2 regions of the Microtetraspora malaysiensis genome follow, and region 1 is predicted to be linked to the other one. Evidence: riboswitches for the same ligand, from Rfam matches in the RefSeq annotation. Region 1 holds a riboswitch; the other holds the start of a gene.
What was found. Region 1 has a riboswitch for glycine ahead of gcvT (glycine cleavage system aminomethyltransferase GcvT). Riboswitches for the same ligand answer to the same signal wherever they lie in the genome.

Region 1 (10,644 bases):
GCCACCTCAAGGGTGACGGATTCGATGGAAGCCATGGCGATGACGCTAGTTGCGGCTCCCCGACCGGCGCTTCTCGATTCCTGATCGCTCTGTCGCCCGCCTCGCCACGCCCGCCGCCCGGCGGCCGGGAGCTACCCGAGGGCGTGCCACCTCGCCGTCGCGGGCGTACACACGGCCGCGCCTGTTGCGACTCTTTCGTCTATTGCGTTTATTGCGATTGCGTCGGATACTGCGTCTGGAGGTGCACCATGACATCCGCTCCGCTCCAGCCGAACTCCCCCGACGCAGCCGCAGCTCGCGACGCGCTTCATCGGGTTCGCCGCTACCTGCGGCGCCACCCCGACAATCCGGCGCGGATCCGCATCGTGGCGGAGGAGACGCGGGAGGAGCTGGTGATGCCACGTGCCGCCGTCGAACTACTTGCCGCGATACTCGCCCATATGGCGGCCGGTCGCGGCGTGTCCGTGGTGCCGGCACACGCCGAGTTGACGACCCAGGAGGCCGCCGACCTTCTCAACGTGTCACGCCCCTACCTCATCGGCCTCCTCGAAGCAGGAGAGATCGAATATCGCCTGGTGGGCACACACAGAAGAGTCCGCGCCGAGTCACTTCTGGAGTACAGACGGAAGGACGACCAGCGCCGAAGAGCAGCCGCCGACGAACTGTCGGCCATGACACGCGATCTAGGGCTCGACTGACGTGGTCTTCACCGTTGTGTACGACGCATGCGTGCTGTACCCGAGCACACTTCGCGATCTCCTGATCAGGATCGCCCAGGCCGGCATCGTGCAGGCGAAGTGGACTCAGCAGATCCTGGAGCAACAGATCGCCGACTCCTGGAGGAATCCGCCCGGCACCGCCGAGGATGTGCTGGCCAGTCTCGAAAGAAGCGGCCTGGTCCAGTCGGTCGCCGAATTGCGAGCGGTCTGAGGTCTACGAGCCGCTGGAGGCGCGCGGCCTACTCCGAGGTGAGCGGCGGTAGGCAGTTTCGCGAGATGGCGTCCGACCACTAGGCTGACGGGGCACCGAATGAACCCGTGCGGGAGAGCGTCCTGACAAGCCGGTCAGGTCCCCTGAAGGAGCAAGCCCTCCCCGCGAACCTCTCAAGGCAAAGGACCGTGCGGGCCAGGTGACCTCTGGAAAGCAGGCCGTGACCGGCCTCGCCGAAGGTGAAAGTCCGGCAAAAAACGGACGAAGCTCTCAGGCACCGATGACAGAGGGGGAGGATGCTCTCATCCGTCTTCCTGAGGTGCGATCATGTCACGATCTACCCCGTTGCGTGAGGTTCACGAAGGCCTCGGCGCCACGCTCACCGACTTCGCGGGATGGCAGATGCCCCTGCGCTACGGCAGCGAGTCGGCCGAGCACAACGCGGTGCGCACCGCGGCCGGGCTGTTCGACCTGTCCCACATGGGCGAGATCCACGTCACCGGCCCGCAGGCAGGAGAGGCGCTGGACTACGCCCTCGTCGGCCACCTGAGCGTGCTCGAGCCCGGCCGGGCGAGATACACGATGATCGTCACGGAGGACGGCGGCGTGCTGGACGACCTCATCGTCTACCGGCTCGCGCCGGAGGACTTCATGGTCGTCGCCAACGCGTCCAACTACGCCAAGGTCGCACAGGAGCTGACCGAGCGCGCGAAGTCGTACGACGCCCAGGTCGAAGACCGGTCGGACGCGTACGCGCTGGTCGCGATCCAGGGGCCGAACAGCACCGCGATCCTCGGCAAGCTGACCGACGCCGACCTGGTCGGGCTCAAGTACTACGCGGGCCTCCCCGGCACGGTCGCCGGGTTCGAGGTCATGATCGCGCGTACCGGCTACACCGGCGAGGACGGGTTCGAGCTGTTCTCCCGGCCCGAGGACGCCGCCGGGCTGTGGAACGCCCTCACCGAGGCGGGCGCGGAGCTGGGGGTGCGGCCGTGCGGCCTGTCCTCCCGCGACACCCTCCGGCTGGAGGCGGGCATGCCCCTGTACGGCAACGAGCTGACCGCGGAGATGACGCCCTTCGACGCCGGGCTGGGCCGGGTCGTGAAGTTCGACAAGCCGGGCGACTTCGTCGGGAAGGCCGCGCTGTCCGGGCACCCGGCCCCCGAGCGGCGCCTGGTCGGCCTGGTGGCGCGCGGCCGCCGAGTCCCCCGCCACGGATACCCGGTCACGCGGGAGGGCGAGGTCGTCGGCGTGGTGACCAGCGGTGCGCCTTCACAGACTCTTGGCAAGCCCATCGCCATGGCGTACGTCTCGGCCGACGCCCTCGAAAAGGGAAATCTGGCCGTGGACATCCGTGGCAGCCAAGAGCCCGTTGACGTCGTTGATCTGCCTTTCTACAGGAGGAGCAAGTGAGCAGCATCCCCGAAGAGCTGAGCTACACCAAGGAGCACGAGTGGGTGGCCGGCGTTGACGACGGTCTCACCGTGACGGTGGGTGTGACCGCGTTCGCCGCGGAGCAGCTCGGTGACGTGGTCTTCGTGCAGGTGCCCGAGGTGGGCAGCACTGTCGAGGCCGGTGACGCGATCGGCGAGGTGGAGTCCACCAAGTCGGTGAGCGACATCTACGCCCCGGTCGGCGGCGAGATCGTGGAGACCAACCCGGCGGTCGTGGACGACCCCTCGCTGGTCAACTCCGACCCGTACGGCGAGGGCTGGCTGTTCCGCGTACGCATGGAGGGCGAGCCGGAGGACCTGCTCTCGGCCGCCGAGTACACCACCCTCACCTCGGGCGAATCCTGAAATTCCCTGAGATTTCCAGATAAGGGCATGGATCATGGCGATCAGTGTCTTCGATCTGTTCAAGGTGGGCATCGGGCCGTCCAGCTCCCACACGGGCGGCCCGATGGCCGCGGCGCACAAGTTCGCCCGCGGCCTTCACCAGGACGGTCTACTTGAGAAGACCTCGCGCGTCGAGGTCATTCTGTACGGCTCGCTCGGCCTGACCGGCAAGGGACACGGCAGCGACAAGGCGGTGCTGCTCGGCCTGTCCGGGGAGAAGCCCGAACTGGTCGACGTGGACACGGTCGACGCGCGGCTCGCCGCCATGCGGGAGTCGGGCACGGTCACCTTGTACGGCTCCCGCGAGATCCCCTTCGTCGTCGGCGACGACCTCGTCTTCGAACGCAAGATCACGCTGCCCCACCATCCGAACGGGATGCGGTTCACCGCCTTCACCGACTCGGGCGAGATCCTGCGCGAGAAGATCTACTACTCGGTCGGCGGCGGGTTCGTCGTGGACGAGAACGCCACCGGCGCCGACCGCATCAAGCCGGACGACACCGTGCTCCCCCACCCCTTCACCACGGGGGCGGAGCTGCTCGCCCGGTGCTCGGAGACCGGCCTGTCGATCTCCGCGCTCATGTTGGAGAACGAGCAGGCCTTCGGCCGCACGCCCGCGCAGATCCGCGAGGGGCTGCTGCACCTGTGGTCGGTCATGGCCGAGTCGGTACGGCGCGGCACCTCCATGGAGGGCGTCCTCCCGGGCGGGCTCAAGGTCAGGCGGCGGGCGAACCAGTTGTACCGCCGCCTGCAGACCGAGGCCGACCGCGACCCGCTGCGCGCGATGGACTGGGTGACCCTGTTCGCGCTCGCGGTGAACGAGGAGAACGCGGCGGGCGGCCGGATCGTCACCGCCCCGACGAACGGCGCGGCCGGCATCATCCCGGCGGTGCTGTCGTACTACACGCGGTTCGTCGAGGGGGTCGACGACGACGGCGTCGTACGCTTCCTGCTCACCGCGGGGGCGATCGGGGTGCTCTTCAAGGAGAACGCCTCGATCTCCGGCGCCGAGGTCGGCTGCCAGGGTGAGGTCGGGTCGGCCTGCTCGATGGCCGCGGCCGGGCTCACCGAGGCGCTCGGCGGCACCCCTGAGCAGGTCGAGAACGCCGCCGAGATCGGCATCGAGCACAACCTGGGCCTGACCTGCGACCCGATCGGCGGACTGGTTCAGATCCCGTGCATCGAGCGGAACGCGGTGGCGTCGGTCAAGGCGATCGCCGCGTCCCGCATCGCGCTGCGTGGCGACGGCCGCCACTTCGTGTCGCTCGACAAGGCCATCAAGACCATGCGTGACACCGGCAGGGACATGCTCGACAAGTACAAGGAGACCAGCCGGGGAGGCCTCGCCGTCAACGTCATCGAGTGCTGATCAGGCGCCCGGCCACGGCGGTGACCAGGCCGGTGTCGTCCGCGAGGTCGGCGGCGCCGAGGACGAGCAGGAGCGCCCGTACGGCCTCCGCGTCCCGGCGTCCCGACCAGGCCGCGCGCAGCCGGGCGGCCGCGGGGTCGTCCGGCTCGTCGTCGCGGGTGTGCCGGGCCCACGCGGCGAGCGCCGACTCCAGCACCGGGTGTCCCCGCCGTGAGCCCCGCGACTCGCGGGACCGCCGGGAAACCGCCGAGAACGGAGGGAGGCGCGATGGGTGAGCCGCAGCCGCGGGGCGCGATCACGCTCGGAGAGACCATGGCCCTGCTCACCACCGAGCGCACCGGTCCGCTCCGGCACGCGCCGAGCATGGCCGTCGGCGTCGGCGGCGCGGAGAGCAACGTCGCCATCGCGCTGCGGCGGCTCGGCGTCCCCGTCACCTGGATCGGCCGGGTCGGCGCCGACGGTTTCGGCGACCTGGTGCTGCGCGAACTGCGCGCCGAGGGCCTCGACGTACGCGCAATCGTCGACGACGGCGCGCCCACCGGCCTCATGGTGAAGGAACGGCGCACCAACCAGTCGCTTAACGTCTGGTACTACCGGGCGGGCAGCGCCGGATCGCGGCTGAGCCCCGCCGACGTGGCCGAGGACGCCATAGCCGGCGCCGGACTGCTGCACGTCACCGGCATCACTCCGGCGCTCTCCGACTCCGCCGCCGAGGCCGTACGCCACGCGGTCGGCCTGGCCCGCCGCCACGGCGTCACCGTCTCCTTCGACGTCAACTACCGGGGCAGGCTCTGGAGCCGGGCCCACGCGGCCGAACGGCTGTCGGGCATCCTGTCCGACAGCGACGTGGTCTTCGCCGGGATCGAGGAGGCCGAGCTGTTCGTGCCCGCCAAGGACGACCCGCTCGACCTCGCCGCCGCCCTCGCCGACCTCGGGCCGACGCAGGTGGTCGTCAAGCTGGGCGCCAAGGGGTGCGCCGCGCTGGTGGACGGCCGTCCGCTGGTCCGCCCCGCCGTACCCGTGGAGGTGCTCGACCCGGTGGGCGCGGGCGACGCCTTCGTCGGCGGATACCTCGCCGAACTGCTCGCCGGCGCGCCGCCCGAGACCCGCCTGGACACCGCCGTCACCGCCGGGGCGTTCGCCTGCACGGTCTCCGGCGACTGGGAGGGCCTGCCCACCCGCGCCGAACTCGGGCTCCTCACCCGCCAGGAGGGCGTCACCCGCTGAGCCTGCTCATTGTCACGCCTCCGGCATGACAGCGCTCGGCGCCCCAAGGCAACGCCTTTCCTCACAGGATCATGCTTTATCCTGGCGGTTCCTGATTTGTCGGTCGGTTAAGCAACCGCAAGGGGGAAGGTGGCCTCGTTCCTGCGGTCGCACCTGGCGTTCGCCGCCCTGCTCGTGCTCGGCGTGGCGTTGCGGGCGCTGGCCGTGCTCGGCTACCGCCCGGCGCTGTGGTTCTGGGCCGACTCGTTCGCGTACCTGAGCTCGGGCCTCGATCTGCGCCCGCTGGCGTCCCGCCCGTCCGGCTACTCGCTGTTCCTGTGGCTGCTCAGCCCGCTGCGCGACATCCAGGCCGTCGTGATCGTCCAGCATCTGCTCGGGATCGGCATCGCCGTCCTCGTCTACGTCATGCTGCGCCGCCGTACGGCACTGCGGGGATGGATCGCGGCGCTGGTCGCCGCGCCGATCCTCCTGGATGCCCACCAGATCCAGCTCGAACACCTGATGATGGCCGACCTGCTGTTCACCTTCCTGGCCGTGGCCGGGGTGGCGATCCTGGTGTGGCGGCCGAAACCGTCCGTCACGGCCGCAACCGCGGCGCTGTTGCTGCTGGCGCTGGCGACCGTCACCCGGACCATCGGGCTCCCGCTGATCGTCATCGCCGCCGTCTGGCTGCTGCTGACCCGGGCGGGCGCGCGAGCGCTGGTCTCGGGCGTCGCGGCGGCGGCGGTCGTCCTCGGCGGCTACGCCGTCTGGTTCCACAGCGCACACGGCTCGTACGGCATGGGCGGCAGCAGCACGTGGCTGTGGTCGCGCACCATGACGTTCGCCGACTGCACCAAGATGGACCCCGCTCCGCGCCTCACCCCGCTCTGCCCCACCGAGCCGAGACTGGCCGCGCCCGCCTACATCTGGGACGCCACCTCCCCGCTCCAGCGCGTCGGGGCGAAACGGGAGGAGCTGGCCGGCGAGTTCGCGTCGCTGGCGATCCGCAGCCAGCCGCTCGACTTCCTGCGCACCGGGTTGAGCGACGCTCTCTGGGCCTTCGAGTGGGAGCGCCGGGTCTACCCCTCCCCCGGGCCGCAGAGCGCGTACGTCTTCCCTGATTCGGCGAAGCCGTTCCCCGACAAGATCGCGTCCGCGGGGCGCACCGCGACGCAGCTCACCACCGCCTACCAGGGCTCCTCGGGCGAGAGCCGGGTGGTGGAGCCGTGGGCGGGGTGGCTGCGCGCCTACCAGGAGCAGGGCTACCTGCGCGGGCCGTTCCTCGCGGTCATCCTGCTGATCGGGCTGGGCGGCCTGTTCGTGCGGCGGTGGGCCGTGATCCCGCCGCTGGCCGCCGCCGCGGCCCTGCTCTTCGCCCCGCCGATGATCGCGGCCTTCGACCACCGCTACATCGTGCCGGTGGTGCCGCTCGCCTGCCTCGCGGCCGGGCTGGCGCTGGGCGCCCGCCGGTCAGCGGCGCCGGATGTGCAGCCTGACCAGCGTCGGAAGGTCTCCGCGGCCGACCAGGCCGCGCACTCGTGACACCGCCTCGGCGTTCAGCCGGCCGATCACCTCGGCCGGGTCCGCCTCGGGCAGGAGGTCGATGCTGATCCGCATCCTGCTGTCGCCGACCAGCCGCACGTACAGCTTGCCGATGCCCTGAACGCCCTTGAGCGCCACGCCGAGCATGGCGATCCCCGAGCCGGTACGCGTGCCGATCCGCCCCCAGCCGAGGGCGACGAGCAGCCAGCGCGTCGCGACGATGCCGATCACCAGGGGCACGAGAACGCCGAAGGGCCGCGCCCAGGCGTTCTCGGTGAAGAAGCTCAGGTCGAGCACCGGGTCCCCGGGCCGCTCGCCCGCGGCGAGCAGCACGGCGACGCCGCCCACCAGCAGGGCCAGGCCGACCACGAGGATGCCGACGCGGTTTCCCAGGTACGCGCGCATCGTCACACCCTCGCCCGGCGCAGCCGTACGACGACGTCCTGACGGCCCTGGACGCCGAGGCCGGCGAGCCGGTCCCCAACGGCGGTGCCGACGGCGCGGAGCAACTCGCCCGTGCCCTGCGTGCGGGTGACGACGGTCACCTCGATGCGCCGCGGGTGGATGCGGACGCGGGCCGCCTCGACCCCCTCGACCCCCCGCGCCGCGCTCACCAGCGTACGGCGCAGGCCACTGCGGGTGAGGCCGATCACGAGATGCGGGTCGGTGGTCTCCACGGCGACGAGCCGGGGACGCCCGGGGGTCAGCGCGAGGGCGACCAGCAGCGCTCCGAGGACGACCATCGCGCTCGCCACGCTCCGGACGACCGGGTCACCGAGCGTGATCGAGAGCAGGCGGCCCAGCCGGGGCCCCGCGGGGGCGCCGAAGAGGCTCCCGATGATCACCGCGAGCGCGGTCCACGCCGCCGTGGCGATCACGACGGCGACCAGGACGCCCGCGGGAGCGCGCCCGGGCCGCAGCGCGCGGACGGCGTTGCGCCGCAGCGTGCGCTGTTCCGTTCGCCCCGACGCTGACGGGGAGGCCGCGAGGATGTCCTCGACGATGCTCATCGGGCCGATCACCACTTCCCGTGTACAGGCATGCTCACGTGCATATGCGTACACCGCAAAAGATCGGCGGGGGTGGTGCACCACTCCATCGACCGGATCTTGAAGGTCCGCCGCCGCAAAATTTGCCCCGCGATTAATGTGAACCCGACTCATATATTCCGGAAGAGCGGTACTAAGCTGCCGACATGGACGACCGACAGCGCTTGGACTGGGCCACCGCTCACCTGGAGGCGCCGTTCGCGGTGCTCGACCTCGACGCGCTGCGGTTGAACGCGGAGAGCATGGCCCGCCGGGCGGCCGGCAAGCCGATCAGGGTGGCCAGTAAGTCGATCCGCTGCCGCCCGATCCTTGAACGCGTCCTCGCGATGGAGGGATTCGCCGGGATTATGGCGTTTACCCTCCCCGAGGCGCTCTGGCTGGTCTCCACGGGGATGCGCGATGTGCTCGTGGCCTACCCGACCACTGACCGCCACGCCATCCGCGCCCTGGGCGCCGACCCGGTCGCGGCCCGGGAGATCACGCTGATGGTCGACTCTCCCGAGCACCTGGACCTGCTCCAGGGCCAGCCCCACGAGATCCGGGTATGTCTGGACATCGACGCGGCATTCGTCGCGTTCGCCGGCAAGCTGCGGGCGGGGGCGCTGCGCTCCCCGCTGCGCGAGCCCGCGCAGGCCGCGGAGATCGCCGCCGAGATCGCCCGGCGCCCCGGCCTCCGCCTCACCGGACTCATGGCGTACGAGGCGCAGATCGCCGGCGTCGGCGACAAGATCCCCGGCCCGTACGGCACGGTCGTCCGCTGGATGCAGGCGCGCTCACGCCGCGAGCTGATCGTCCGCAGGGGCCGGATCGTGCAGGCCGTACGACGGGTCGCCGACCTGGAGTTCGTGAACGGCGGCGGCACCGGCAGCATCGAGACGACCGTGCGCGAGAAGGCGATCACCGAGGTGGCCGCCGGGTCCGGCTTCTTCCACCCGCGGCTGTTCGACTTCTACCGCAACTTCGACGGGCACCCGGCGGCGCTGTTCGCGTTGCCCGTGGTGCGCAAGCCCGCGCCCGGCATCGCGACGGTGCTCGGCGGCGGCTACCACGCCTCGGGGTCCCCCGGGCCGACGCGGCTGCCGCAGCCGTACCTGCCGGCCGGGCTGCGGTACGACGCCAACGAGGGCGCGGGCGAGGTGCAGACGCCGCTGCTCGGCGACGCCGCCTCCGACCTGCGGGTCGGCGACCGGGTGTGGTTCCGCCACGCCAAGGCGGGCGAGCTGTGCGAGCGGTTCGCCAGCCTGCACCTGATCGAGGGCGACCGGGTGGTGGAGGAGGTCCCCACCTATCGGGGCGAGGGCAAGACCTTCCTCTGACCATGCGAGGACCCCTGATCGGGAGTCTCCGATCAGGGGCCCTGGTGCGTTCTGGCGCTCTGCCGGCTCGCCGGCGTGCGGTCAGCTCCGCGTGCGGTCAGCTCCGCCTGCGACGGCGGAGCAAGAGGACGGCGGCACCCACGACAAGGGCCGCGCCCACCACCATCAGGACAGGGCTGATGTCCCTGGGCGGGTATTCCTCCCAGACACCGGCCTGCCCCTCCTCGCCCGGCCTGACCTGCCGATGCTGACCCCCGACCAGGCGCTCCGCGTTCGCCTTGACCTTCGCCACGCTCCGCTCGGCGACGCGCTTCGGGCTCACCCGGTCAGCTATGGCGTCGACCGTACGAGCCAGCTCCACTCGCGTACGCTCGATCTCCCGCTCAAGCGCATCGGGATCGGTGTCCGCCATGGCGACCCCCTCCTGTGGTACTAAATGTCCGATCAGTCTGCCAGTTCACGTGGCCGCGTCGTACGGCGGCCGACCCGGTAGCTTTATAAGCGCCTACCCGCATCCTCGCGGGTCACCCGCGTTGCGCGCGAACCATGGGCTTTTCCGTCCAATAGCAGGAGGACTTGATGAGCAGGCTCGAGCCGGGCGACGCCGCACCGGACTTCACCCTTACCGACGCCGACGGAAACGACGTCTCGCTCGAGTCGTTCCGCGGCAGGAAGGTCGTCCTCTACTTCTACCCGGCCGCGATGACGCCCGGCTGCACCAAGCAGGCGTGCGACTTCCGCGACAACCTGAGCGCGCTGACCGGCCACGGCTTCGCCGTCCTCGGTGTGTCGAAGGACACCCCGGCCAAGCTCCAGCGGTTCCGCGAGCACGACGCGCTGACCTTCCCGCTGCTCTCCGACCCCGGCCTGGACGTCCACAAGGCGTACAGCGCGTACGGCGAGAAGCAGAACTACGGCAAGACGATCATGGGGGTCATCCGGTCCACGTTCGTCATCGACGCCGACGGCAAGATCGAGAAGGCGCTCTACAACGTGAAGGCCACCGGTCACGTCGCCCGCCTGCTCAAGGAGCTCGGCGTCTCCTGACCGCGTAAGGAGGCGTGTCGCGGTCGCCGGGCCGCCCGAAACGGCGGCCGCGCGGCGAGCGGGCCGGACCGGGGCGGCCACCGGCCCCCGCCGACGACAGCGCGGCGGTGTGGGCGCGGCGACGCGGTGTGGGCGGCGCACACGTCGCGATCCCATATTCCGGCGGCGGCCGAACGGGGGACACACCACATATCACGGAACGGCGGTCGTCTATACCGTCACGGGCAGATGTCGGGCCTGTGAACGAGGAGCCGCTCGTGATCCCACTCCCCGACGGCGGAGCGCCGCTGTCCTCCCCCCAGAAACACTCGCCGAGCCGCCCCGCGACCCGCCCGCCGGGACAC
Region 2 (10,644 bases), 2.9 Mb from region 1:
GAGGTCGACGTTGCCGTTGTCGTCGCAGGCGACGACGACGACCCGCATCCCGGCCATGACCGCGCTGGCCGCGTTGGTGCCGTGCGCGGACGACGGGATCAGGCAGATGTCCCGGCCGCCCTCGCCGCGCCCGTGGTGGTAGGCGCGGATGGCGAGCAGCCCGGCGAACTCGCCCTGGGAGCCCGCGTTCGGCTGGATCGACACCGCGTCGTAGCCGGTGACCTCGGCGAGCCAGCCCTCGAGGGTCTCGATCAGCTCGACGTAGCCCGCCGCCTGCTCGGCCGGGACGAAGGGGTGGATGCCGGCGAACTCCGGCCAGGTGATCGGCTCCATCTCGGTGGTCGCGTTCAGCTTCATCGTGCAGGAGCCGAGCGGGATCATCGAGCGGTCGAGGGCGACGTCCTTGTCCTGGAGCCGGCGCAGGTAACGCAGCATCGCCGTCTCGGACCGGTACGAGTGGAACACCGGGTGGGTCAGGAAGTCACTGGTCCGGGCAAGGTCGGCCGGCAGCGCGTCCGGGGTCACCCGGTCCAGGTCGTCGATCACGGCGCCGTCGGCGGAGCCGGGCACGCCGAAGGCGGCCCACACGATCTCCAGGTGCTCGGCCGCGGTCTTCTCGTCGCAGGCGACCGCGACGTGGTCGGCGTCCACGGGCCGGACGTTGACGCCCGCCGCCTCGGCGGCGGCCACGACCTGGGCGGCGCGCCCGGGGACGCGGGCCACGACGGTGTCGAAGAACTCCTCGTGCGCGACCTCGACGCCGCCCTGACGCAGCCCGGCGGCGAGCACGGCCGCGTGGCGGTGGACGCGCTGGGCGATCCGTCGCAGGCCGTCCGGACCGTGGTAGACGGCGTACAGGGAGGCCATGACGGCGAGCAGGACCTGCGCGGTGCAGATGTTGCTGGTCGCCTTCTCCCTGCGGATGTGCTGCTCGCGGGTCTGCAGCGCGAGCCGGTAGGCGGGCCGCCCGTCCGCGTCGACGGAGACGCCGACCAGGCGTCCGGGCATCTGCCGCTGGAGGCCCTCGCGTACGGCCATGTAGGCGGCGTGCGGGCCGCCGAAGCCGAGGGGGACGCCGAACCGCTGGGAGGAGCCGACGGCGATGTCCGCGCCCAGCTCGCCGGGCGACGCCAGCAGCGTCAGCGCGAGCAGGTCGGCGGCGGCGACCACCTGCGCGCCCGCCGTGTGCGCCCGCTCGGCGAGCGCGCGGAAGCTCGCCACCCGCCCGCTCGCCCCGGGGTACTGCACCAGCACGCCGAAGCACTCGGGCAGCGCGACGCCGGGGTCGGCGAGGTCCGCCTCGACGAGGGTGATGCCGAGCGGCTCGGCCCGGGTCGCGAGGACCGCCTTGGTCTGCGGCAGCGCGTCGGTGTCGACGACGAAGACGTCACTCTTGACCTTGCTGGCCCGGCGGGCCAGGGTCATCGCCTCGGCGGCGGCCGTGCCCTCGTCCAGGAGCGAGGCCCCGGCCACGTCGAGGCCGGTCAGGTCGGTGATCGCGGTCTGGAAGTTGAGCAGCGCCTCCAGCCGGCCCTGCGAGATCTCCGGCTGGTACGGCGTGTACGCGGTGTACCAGCCCGGGTTCTCCAGCACGTTGCGCAGGATGACGCCCGGCGTGATCGTGTCGTGGTAGCCGAGGCCGATCATCGAGGTGCGGACGCGGTTGCGGCCCGCGATCGCCCGCAGCTCGGCCAGTGCGCGCGTCTCGCTCGCCGCCTCGGGCAGCGCGAGCGGCGTCGTGGTCCGGATCGCCTCGGGTACGGCGACGGCCACCAGGTCGGCCACGGAGGCGTATCCGACGGCCTCCAGCATGCGCGCCTGCTCGGCGTCCGAGGGACCGATGTGACGGGCCGCGAAGGGCGGGCCGGAAAGATCGCGAAGTGGTGACCGGTCGGTCATGTGCAAGCCTCCTGCGGCGGGTCGAGACCTCGGGGGCGCACGCGTGCGCCCGGTCTCCCCCTCTGTCATCGCGACCAGCCGACCGGCGGCGGGACAACGACCTGAGAGCTTCACCCCGGAGGGCTTGCACCGTCGGTGAGCACGCCTGGTGGACGTGCTGCTTTCCAGAGTTGCCTCTCCCGCGCGGTACGGGATGCCTGAGAGATTCCGGGGAGGGTTGCTCCTTCGGCGCCTCTACTAAAGAGGTCTCTCCCGCACGGGGTCGTCGGCTTTCGTCACTCTACCGCTTACCCCGAGGCGGGGCATTCACCCGGTCTCGTGGATTTTCACCCGATCCGCCGCCATATCACCGGTCACAGCCGTTTTCGCTGGTCATATCCGGCTTCGGGGGCGGCGCGGGGCTCTCGCTCGCGGCTCTCAGCCGGTCTTACGGGACTTCCTGCGCTGGGCCAGCTCGTCGGCCGGATGGTCGGCCTCCGAACCCGAGCCGGACTCGGCCCGCTCGCCCGGCAGCTCGGCCAGCGATCCCTCGACTTCCCGCCAGACGCGCCCGAGAGCGATGCCGAACACTCCCTGACCGCCCTGGAGCAGGTCGATGACCTCGTCGGGCGACGTGCACTCGTACACGCTGACGCCGTCGCTCATCAAAGTGATCTGGGCGAGGTCGTTGACTCCCCTGTCCCGGAGATGCTGGACGGCGGTCCGGATCTGCTGGAGCGAGACGCCGGTGTCCAGGAGGCGTTTGACGACCTTGAGCACGAGGATGTCGCGAAAGCTGTACAGGCGCTGCGAGCCGGATCCGTGCGCGGCTCTTATGGTCGGCAGGACCAGCTCCGTCCGGGCCCAGTAGTCGAGCTGGCGGTAGGTGATGCCGGCCGCCGCGCAGGCGGTGGGACCGCGGTACCCGATGTCGTCGGGCAGTCTCATCGGGCGCTCGTCGAACAGCAGTCCCTGCTCACCGGCGCGCTCTCGCGCTGACTGACGGGCCGGATCATGCTGGTCGGCCGCTTTACCCTCGCCGCTGCTGACCGCCACTGCGGACCTCCGGCTTTCTCTCATCCCACGGTCTGATCTGGGGGTTCATGAATTACAACCGTGGATTCCCTTGCACCGTAGGACCGGGGACATTCTCAGTCAACGACCCCGCACGGCGCGTCGTGAAGCGTTAAATTCCCGAAATCAACCCCTACCCGGCACGTCCGAAGTCCTCGGGCGTGATGTTGTCGAGGAACTCCCGGAACTTCTCCACCTCGTCCTCCTGGTCGTCCGGCATGCTCACGCCGGCCTCCCTGAGGACCTCCTCACTGGCGTAGATCGTCGCTCCGGTGCGGAGCGCGAGCGCGATCGAGTCCGAGGGCCGGGCGCTCACCTCCACCCCGTTCGAGAACACCAGATCGGCGAAGAAGATCTGGTCGCGTAGCGCGACGATGTTGACCGTTTGCAGGCGCACCCCCAGCGCCTCCAGCACGTCACGGAACAGATCATGAGTGAGCGGGCGCGGTGGCGGCTCCTCCGCCTGGGCGAGCGCGATGGCCGTCGCCTCGGTCATGCCGATCCAGATCGGCAGGTACCGATCGCCGTTCGTCTCCTTCAGGAGGACGATCGGCTGGTTGGTGGGCATCTCAACGCGAACCCCCACGACCTCCATCTGCAACACGGGCGACTCCGTCTCAAAGTGGCGCGGCATATCACCAGGCCTTCAACGTAACACCCGCTGCGGGTCGGCCCGGTCACTGCCCCAGAACGCGGCGAACACTGCCACGAAGCAACACAGTGTGCAATTCGAGGAGAAGTCCGGATATTTCCCGTCCGGTCTCCTCGGCCTGTCCGATCGCGCCCGGTGCGCGGCGGCGCAGCAGCGGGGCCACGACCTGCTCGACCAGGCTCGCCTCACGCTCGGCCGCGGCCCGGACCATGCGCAGGTGGCGGGCGTGCAGGCCGAACCTGGCCAGCGATCCCACGTTGCGGGCGATCTCCAGGGCGTCCGCGTCGTACCAGCGGGCCACGGAGGCCACCAGGCCGAAGCTCTCCAGCTCGGCGAGGGTGTCCTCGTCGATCTCGGCGGCCCGGAGCAGCTCCTCGCGGCTGAGCCGTGCCGGCGGGGTCTCCTGCGGCAGCGCCCGCGGGCGGGCAGCCTGCTCGTCGAGGTTTTCCTTGATCACGCGGAGCGGGAGGTAGTGGTCACGCTGCGCGGTGAGGATGTAGCGGAGCCGCTCGACATCCGCGTGGGTGAACTTGCGGTACCCCGAGGGACTTCGCTGCGGCTCGATGAGCCCCTCGCCCTCCAGGAAACGAATCTTGGAGATCGTCACGTCGGGGAACTCGCCCTGCAGCAGCGCGAGCACCTCCCCGATGCTCATGAACGCCCGTACCGCCTGCGCGCTCATGACTTACCCGCCCCTCCCTCAGAGATCACTGGCCCCCAAGGCCGCGCATGAAGAACACCAACCGGAACTTGCCGATCTGCACCTCGTCGCCCCCCGTCAGGGGGAACTCCTCTATGCGCTCACGGTTGACGTACGTCCCGTTGAGGCTGCCGACGTCACGGACGGTGAACTGGCCGCCGCGCCGGTAGAACTCCACGTGCCTTCTGGACACCGTCACATCGTCCAGGAAAATGTCGCTCTCCGGGTGGCGACCCGCCGTGGTGAGATCGCTGTCCAGCAGAAAGCGGCTTCCCGCGTTGGGGCCTCGCATGACGACCAGGAGCGCGGTGCCCGGCGGGAGCTGCTCGATGGCCGCCCTGTCGGGCAGCAGGGTCTGCCCCGACTCGTAGTCCACCGCCTCCAGCGAGATCGTCGAGGTGGTGTCGAAAGCGGCCGGCGCCGGAGCGCTCAGCGGGGAACCGCATCTGGAGCAGAAACGGGCATCCTCGGGGTTGGCATGACCGCACTGCGTGCAGTAGACGCTGGGCATCGAACGGCTCGGCCTCTCTTATGACTTGCTCAGACGGCGAATGCCGCAACTTACGCTGATCACGCACAAAGGTCAAGAAAGCGTGCTCGACACGGACTGACCAACGCTACAGCCCCGCACCGCTCAAGGTCCATCCCGCCACACCGTTTCCCGTGTTCCCGAACGTCACAGCTCCCAAGATTTGTGCATGATCGGGGAGATTGTTACTGTGCTCCGGCCGCGTGTTCCACGACGCGGGCCCATCGTTCCAGTAGGGCCTGCGCGGTGTCCACGTCGCCGCCCTCGGCCCACAGGTGGGTGACCGCCTGCGAGGGGTCGGGCAGGACCAGGGCCCAGCTCCCGTCCTCGCCCACGACCCGCACGCCGTCGGTGGTGTCGACGTGCAGCCCCTCGGCGGCCTCAACCACCGACCGCATGACCGTGCCCTTGTGCGCCCACGGCGTGGGGATGGTCCGCCGCAGCAGTTTCGCCTCCGGGATGCGGGCGTCGATCTGGCTGAGCGACAGGCGGGTGCGCGCGACCAGCCCGAGCAGCTTCAGGAACACCGCCAGCCCGTCCAGGGTCGGGCCGAACTCGGGGACGATGAACCCGCCGCGCCCGTCCCCCGCGAAGATCATGTCGGTGTGCGTCGCCGCCGTGGTCAGCGCGTCCAGGCTGGTGGGCGTCCACTCCACCTGCACCCCGTGGAACCGGCAGACCATCTCCGCCACCCTGGTGGTCGTGACCGGCAGGGCGACCCGGCCGCCCCTGCGCTCGGCCGCCACCAGGTCGAGCACCACGAGCAGCGCCCGCTCCTCGCTGATGAGCTGGCCCATCTCGTCGACCAGGGAGATCCGCTCCCCCACCGGGTCGAACCGTACGCCGAAGGCGGCCCGCGAGGAGGCGACCAGCTCGGCCAGGCGCTGCAGGTCGCGGCGCCGCTCGGCGAAGGTCTCGGTCGGCGAGGCGTCGTCGAGGCGGTTGTTCACGGTGAGGACGTCCACCCCGACCCGGCCCAGCAGGCTGGGCAGGACCAGGGACGACGTGCCCCCGGCGCAGTCCACGACCACCTTCATCTCGGCGTCCTTGACGCCGTTCACGTCGACGCAGCGCAGCAGCTCGCGGGTGTAGGTGTCCACCGCGCGGGCCGGGAAGGTCAGCTCGGCGATCTCGCCGGGGAAGGCCCGGCGGTACTCCTGCCGGGAGAAGATGCGCTCCAGCTTGCGCTGGGCGCCCTGCGAGAGGTCGGCGCCGGTGTCGTCCATGAAGACGATGTCGACGCTCTGCGGGTCGCCCGCGCTCGTGCGCAGCGCGATGCCGCCCTTGACGCTCTCCCGGGAGGTGTGGAAGCGGGCGACGGGCAGCGCGCACGCCTCCAGGTCGACCACGTTGATGGCGCTCGAGTTCAGCGCGCCGATGACCGCCCGCTTGAAGGCGCGGGCCGCGCGGGAGGCGTCGCGTGAGGTGACGACGGTGTCGCCCTTGCTGACCATCGTGGCGTACGCGCTGGCGAGCCGTACGCACAGCTCGGGGGTGATCTCGACGTTGACCAGGCCGGAGACGCCGCGCGGGCCGAACAGGCTGCGCTGGCCGCGCGACTCCCAGATCACGCTGGTGTTGACGACGGCGCCGGCCTCGACGGTCTTGAACGGGTAGATCTTCACCCCGGAGGAGACGTACGCCTCGGACTCGATCACGCACTCGTCGCCGACGACCGCGTTCTCCTCGATCCTCGCGCCGGTCATCACGTCGGTGTTCTTGCCGATCACGCATCCGCGCAGGTGGGCGGCCGGGCCGACGTAGACGTTGTCGTGGACGACCGCCCGGTGGAGGAACGCCCCCTCCTTGACCACCGCGTTGCTGCCGAGCACGGTGTACTCCCGCAGCTCCGCGCCGGCCTCCACCTTGGCGTAGTCGCCGATGTAGAGCGGGCCCTTGAGCACCGCGTCGGGATCGACCGAGGCGCCCTCGGCCGTCCAGACGCCCGGCGCGAGCTCGAAGGCGTCGAAGTCGACCCTGACCTTGCCCTCGAGGACGTCGGCCTGGGCCTTGAGGTAGCTCTCGTGCGTGCCGACGTCCTCCCAGTAGCCCTCGGCCACGTACCCGAAGAGCGGGAGGCCGCGTTCGAGCAGCCGGGGGAAGACGTCGGAGGACCAGTCGACCGACCGCCCGGCCGGGACCTCGTCGAGGACCTCGGGCTCCATGATGTAGATGCCGGTGTTGACCGTGTCGGAGAACACCTGGCCCCAGGTGGGCTTCTCCAGGAACCGCTGGATCCGGCCGTGCTCGTCCACGATGATGATGCCGAACTCCAGGGGGTTCGGCACCCGCTTGAGGCCGATGGTGACGAGTGCGCCGTTCTCCTCGTGGAACCTGAGCATGTCGGTCAGGTCGATGTCGGTCAGGGCGTCGCCGGAGATGACGAGGAAGCGCTCGTCGCGGAGCCGGTCGGCGGCGTTCTTCACGCTGCCCGCGGTGCCGAGCGGGATCTCCTCGGTGGCGTAGTGGAGGCGCATGCCGAGCTCGTCGCCGTCGCCGAAGTAGTTGCGGATGAGCGCGGCCAGGAACTGCACGGTCACCACGGTGTCGATGAAGCCGTGTTTCTTCAGCAGCCGGAGTACGTGCTCCATGATGGGCCGGTTGATGATGGGGAGCAGGGGTTTGGGTTGATTGGCGGTCATCGGCCGGAGCCGCGTTCCCTCCCCGCCCGCCATGACGACGGCCTTCACGGGCTCACCCCCTTGTCAGCTGGCGGACCTGTACCACATACAACACCCCGGCCCACCAGTACAGACCAGTCCCCCACAGGACGAACGCCCAGCCGAAGATGCCCGTGATCTCCGCGTACCACCCCTCATGGGACGCGAGGAACAGCAGGGGAAAGGCGTACATGAGGCAGGCGGTCGCGGCCTTACCGAGGAAATGTACGGGCAGGGCCGGGCCGTAGCCGTGGCGGCGCAGGATAGGCACGGTGAAGAGCAGGAAAACGTCTCGTCCGATGACCAGGGCCGCCAGCCACCACGGGATCACCTCGCGCAGGACCAGCCCGGCGAGGGTGGCGAGGATGTAGAGCCGGTCCGCGAGGGGATCGATCAGCCGGCCGAGCTTGCTCGTCTGGTTCCACGCCCGGGCGAGCTTCCCGTCGAGCCAGTCGCTGATCCCCGCCGCGATGAGCAGGAGGATGGCCCAGGCGTCCGCCTGTGGCCCCAGCACGAGCCACAGGAACACGGGAACGCCGAGCAACCTCAGGAAGCTCAGCAGGTTGGGCAGGGTAAAGATCCGATCCTCGGCAGACTCCACGGTCAGACCTTACATCGCGGCCGGACGCCGCCCGGCGGGCGGTGCGCGCCGCGTTCGGCGGCTCCGCCGGCCGGTCGGCCGTTCTCTCAGGCGTCCTTCCCGGGGCCGGCCGGCGAGGGCGGTACGGGGCGGAAACCGGCGTCCACCAGTCCGAGCCGGTGCGCCACCACGGCGGCCTGGGTGCGGTTGCGCAGCTCCAGCTTCTCCATGACGGCGGCGACGTGGCTCTTGACCGTCGTCACCCCCACCCGCAGCCGCTCGCCGATCTCGGCGTTGGACAGGCCCATGCCCACGAGGGTGAGGACCTGCACCTCCCGTTCGGTCAGCCCGCGCGGGAGGGACACCGCCTCCCGCTCGGCGGCGAGCGCGCGCTCCACCACCCGGCGCAGCACGGACGGGGCCAGCAGTGGCTCCCCGTGCGCGGCGCGCCGTACGGCGTCGACGATCCGCTCGGGGGCGTCGTCCTTCACGAGGAAGCCGAGCGCCCCGGCTCTCAGCGCGCCGTAGACGTTGTCGTCCTCGGCGAACGTGGTGAGCACGACGATCCGGGCCGACGGCCGGGCGGCGAGAATCCGCCGGGTCGCCTCCAGGCCGTCCACGCGCGGCATCCGAAGGTCCATGAGGATCACGTCCGGCAGGAGCCGCTCGGCCAGATGCACGGCCTGCGCCCCGTCCGCGGCCTCGCCGCAGATCTCCGTGTCTCCCGCGGCCTCCAGCATCATCCGGACCCCGGCGCGTACCAGGGCCTGATCGTCGGCCACCAGAACCCGGATCACCGGCGTCCCCTCCCCGCCCTCGTCATGGTCGTCTCTCCCGTCACGGCCGTATCCTCCACCGTCGCGCGCGTGGTCACTCGCGGCTCCTCGCCGTTCCCGTACGCACGGGGAGCGCGGCGGCCAGCCGCCAGCCGCCGTCCTCGGCCGGGCCCGCCGTCAGGCGCCCGCCGAGCGCGCCGGCCCGCTCCCGCATGCCGTTGATGCCCTGCCCGGTCGACGGCAGCTCCCGGGAGGCGGCGGCGCCGGGGCCGTTCCTGATCTCCACCGCCAGCTCGTGTCCCGTGATCCCCACCCTGACGCGGGCCTCCGTGCCCGGTCCCGCGTGCTTGAGCACGTTCGTCAGCCCCTCCTGGACGATCCGCGCGGCGGAGGCGCGGACGACGAGCGGCGCCCCCTCCGCCTCTGGCGCGATGTCGAGCTCGACCCGCAGCCCGGCCGCCGTCATCCGCGCCACCGCGTCCCGTACGACGTCCTCGGGGTCGGCGGAGGGGATGTCGTCCTTGCCGGGGTCCCTGAGCACGTCGAGCAGACCGCGCAGGTCCTCGAGCACCCGGTGCCCGGTGGCGCGGATGTCGGTGAGCGCCTCCTCCGCCGGGCCGTCCGCCCCCGCGTACAGCGCGGCGCCGGCGCGGAGCACCATCGCGCCGACGTGGTGGGCCACGATGTCGTGGACGTCCCGGGCGATCCGCTCCCGTTCGGCCAGCCGGTCCGCCCGGTTCCGCGCGGCGGCGAGCTCGGCTGCCTGGCGCGCGGCGGCCTGCCGGCCCCTGATGTAGCGGCCGATGGCGACCGGCGCGGCCACCATCACGATGAGGGCGATCGCCCGCCAGGCCGTGATCTCCGTACTGTCGTCGACGACCGTGATCACGGACGCCGCGCAGGTGAGCAGGTATCCGGCGAGCACCCACGCCCATCTCGCCCGGGTCGCGAACACGCCGAGGGCGACGAACAGCAGGATCTGCAGGGTGGTGCCGACCTCTCCGACGTACTGGTCGGAGACGATCACCAGGACGCTCTCCAGCAGCAGCACCGCTCCGGGGAGGCGGCGGACCACGCCGAGGGCCAGGCCCGACAGCACCACCATGAGGCCGACCGCCCAGGCGGGGAGCGTGCCGCTGGACCAGTTCGGCCAGCTCCCCAGGACGGCGAGGGCGAGGCCGCCGCCCGCCATCAGCAGATCGAGCAGCGGGGCGTGGTCCTCGTCGGGACGGCGCAGCGCCGTACCGCGCAGGTAGCGGCCGATGAGCACGGGGACGGCGACGATGCCGACGGTGTAGAACCACGCGCCGCGGGTGAAGGCGAGGCCGGGGTCGGCGAGGTTCAGCCCGGTGGCGAAAGCGGCCAGGACGGCCACGGGAACCGTCCACCGCCACTCGCGCAGCCGGGCGAGCACGCCCACGGCGACCGGGAGCAGGATCTGCACGGCGTCGACGGTCGAGGCCTCGATCTGGTCGTAGACAGCGAGCAGGACGATGAGGCAGAGCGCCGCGGCGCCCGGCCACCTGCGCAGCAACGCCAGCGGGAGCCCGCCGAGCAGCGCGAGAAGCACCACCACCCACGGCGGCGCGGACGGGCCACCCAAGGAGGATGTGGCCACGAGCACGTTGAGCACGACTCCGGAGACGGCGAGGGAGAGGTCCAGAAGGTAGCCGCCGCGCCATCGCATGGGTGAACCGTATCGAGGCGGCGCCCGCGGGCCGTCATCCTCAGGTAGGACGGCCGCCCTCCTCCAAGTGGCCGCTCAAATGGGCTGGGCGGCGGATGATCAAATAGC

Region 2: another riboswitch for glycine. It lies ahead of gcvP (aminomethyl-transferring glycine dehydrogenase); the one in region 1 lies ahead of gcvT (glycine cleavage system aminomethyltransferase GcvT).

The regions. Positions count from the first base shown of each region.
Region 1 is NZ_CP191998.1:7,849,547-7,860,190, forward strand. Features, by position in the region: gene ACQP1V_RS36745 (glyoxalase) at 1-35, opposite strand, end outside; gene ACQP1V_RS36750 (helix-turn-helix domain-containing protein) at 249-698, shown strand; gene ACQP1V_RS36755 (hypothetical protein) at 700-930, shown strand; glycine riboswitch at 1,031-1,129, shown strand; glycine riboswitch at 1,130-1,227, shown strand; gene gcvT (glycine cleavage system aminomethyltransferase GcvT) at 1,258-2,343, shown strand; gene gcvH (glycine cleavage system protein GcvH) at 2,340-2,729, shown strand; gene ACQP1V_RS36770 (L-serine ammonia-lyase) at 2,764-4,137, shown strand; gene ACQP1V_RS36775 (hypothetical protein) at 4,124-4,333, opposite strand; gene ACQP1V_RS36780 (sugar kinase) at 4,405-5,364, shown strand; gene ACQP1V_RS36785 (hypothetical protein) at 5,494-6,888, shown strand; gene ACQP1V_RS36790 (hypothetical protein) at 6,817-7,293, opposite strand; gene ACQP1V_RS36795 (DUF6286 domain-containing protein) at 7,296-7,898, opposite strand; gene ACQP1V_RS36800 (amino acid deaminase/aldolase) at 8,084-9,253, shown strand; gene ACQP1V_RS36805 (DUF3618 domain-containing protein) at 9,351-9,665, opposite strand; gene bcp (thioredoxin-dependent thiol peroxidase) at 9,833-10,300, shown strand; gene ACQP1V_RS36815 (extracellular catalytic domain type 1 short-chain-length polyhydroxyalkanoate depolymerase) at 10,558-10,644, shown strand, end outside.
Region 2 is NZ_CP191998.1:4,937,188-4,947,831, forward strand. Features, by position in the region: gene gcvP (aminomethyl-transferring glycine dehydrogenase) at 1-1,899, opposite strand, end outside; glycine riboswitch at 1,952-2,073, opposite strand; glycine riboswitch at 2,074-2,164, opposite strand; gene ACQP1V_RS23460 (MerR family transcriptional regulator) at 2,317-2,934, opposite strand; gene ACQP1V_RS23465 (bifunctional nuclease family protein) at 3,086-3,556, opposite strand; gene ftsR (transcriptional regulator FtsR) at 3,630-4,286, opposite strand; gene ACQP1V_RS23475 (FHA domain-containing protein) at 4,312-4,815, opposite strand; gene ACQP1V_RS23480 (sugar phosphate nucleotidyltransferase) at 5,019-7,523, opposite strand; gene ACQP1V_RS23485 (CDP-alcohol phosphatidyltransferase family protein) at 7,528-8,094, opposite strand; gene ACQP1V_RS23490 (response regulator) at 8,181-8,870, opposite strand; gene ACQP1V_RS23495 (histidine kinase) at 8,944-10,536, opposite strand.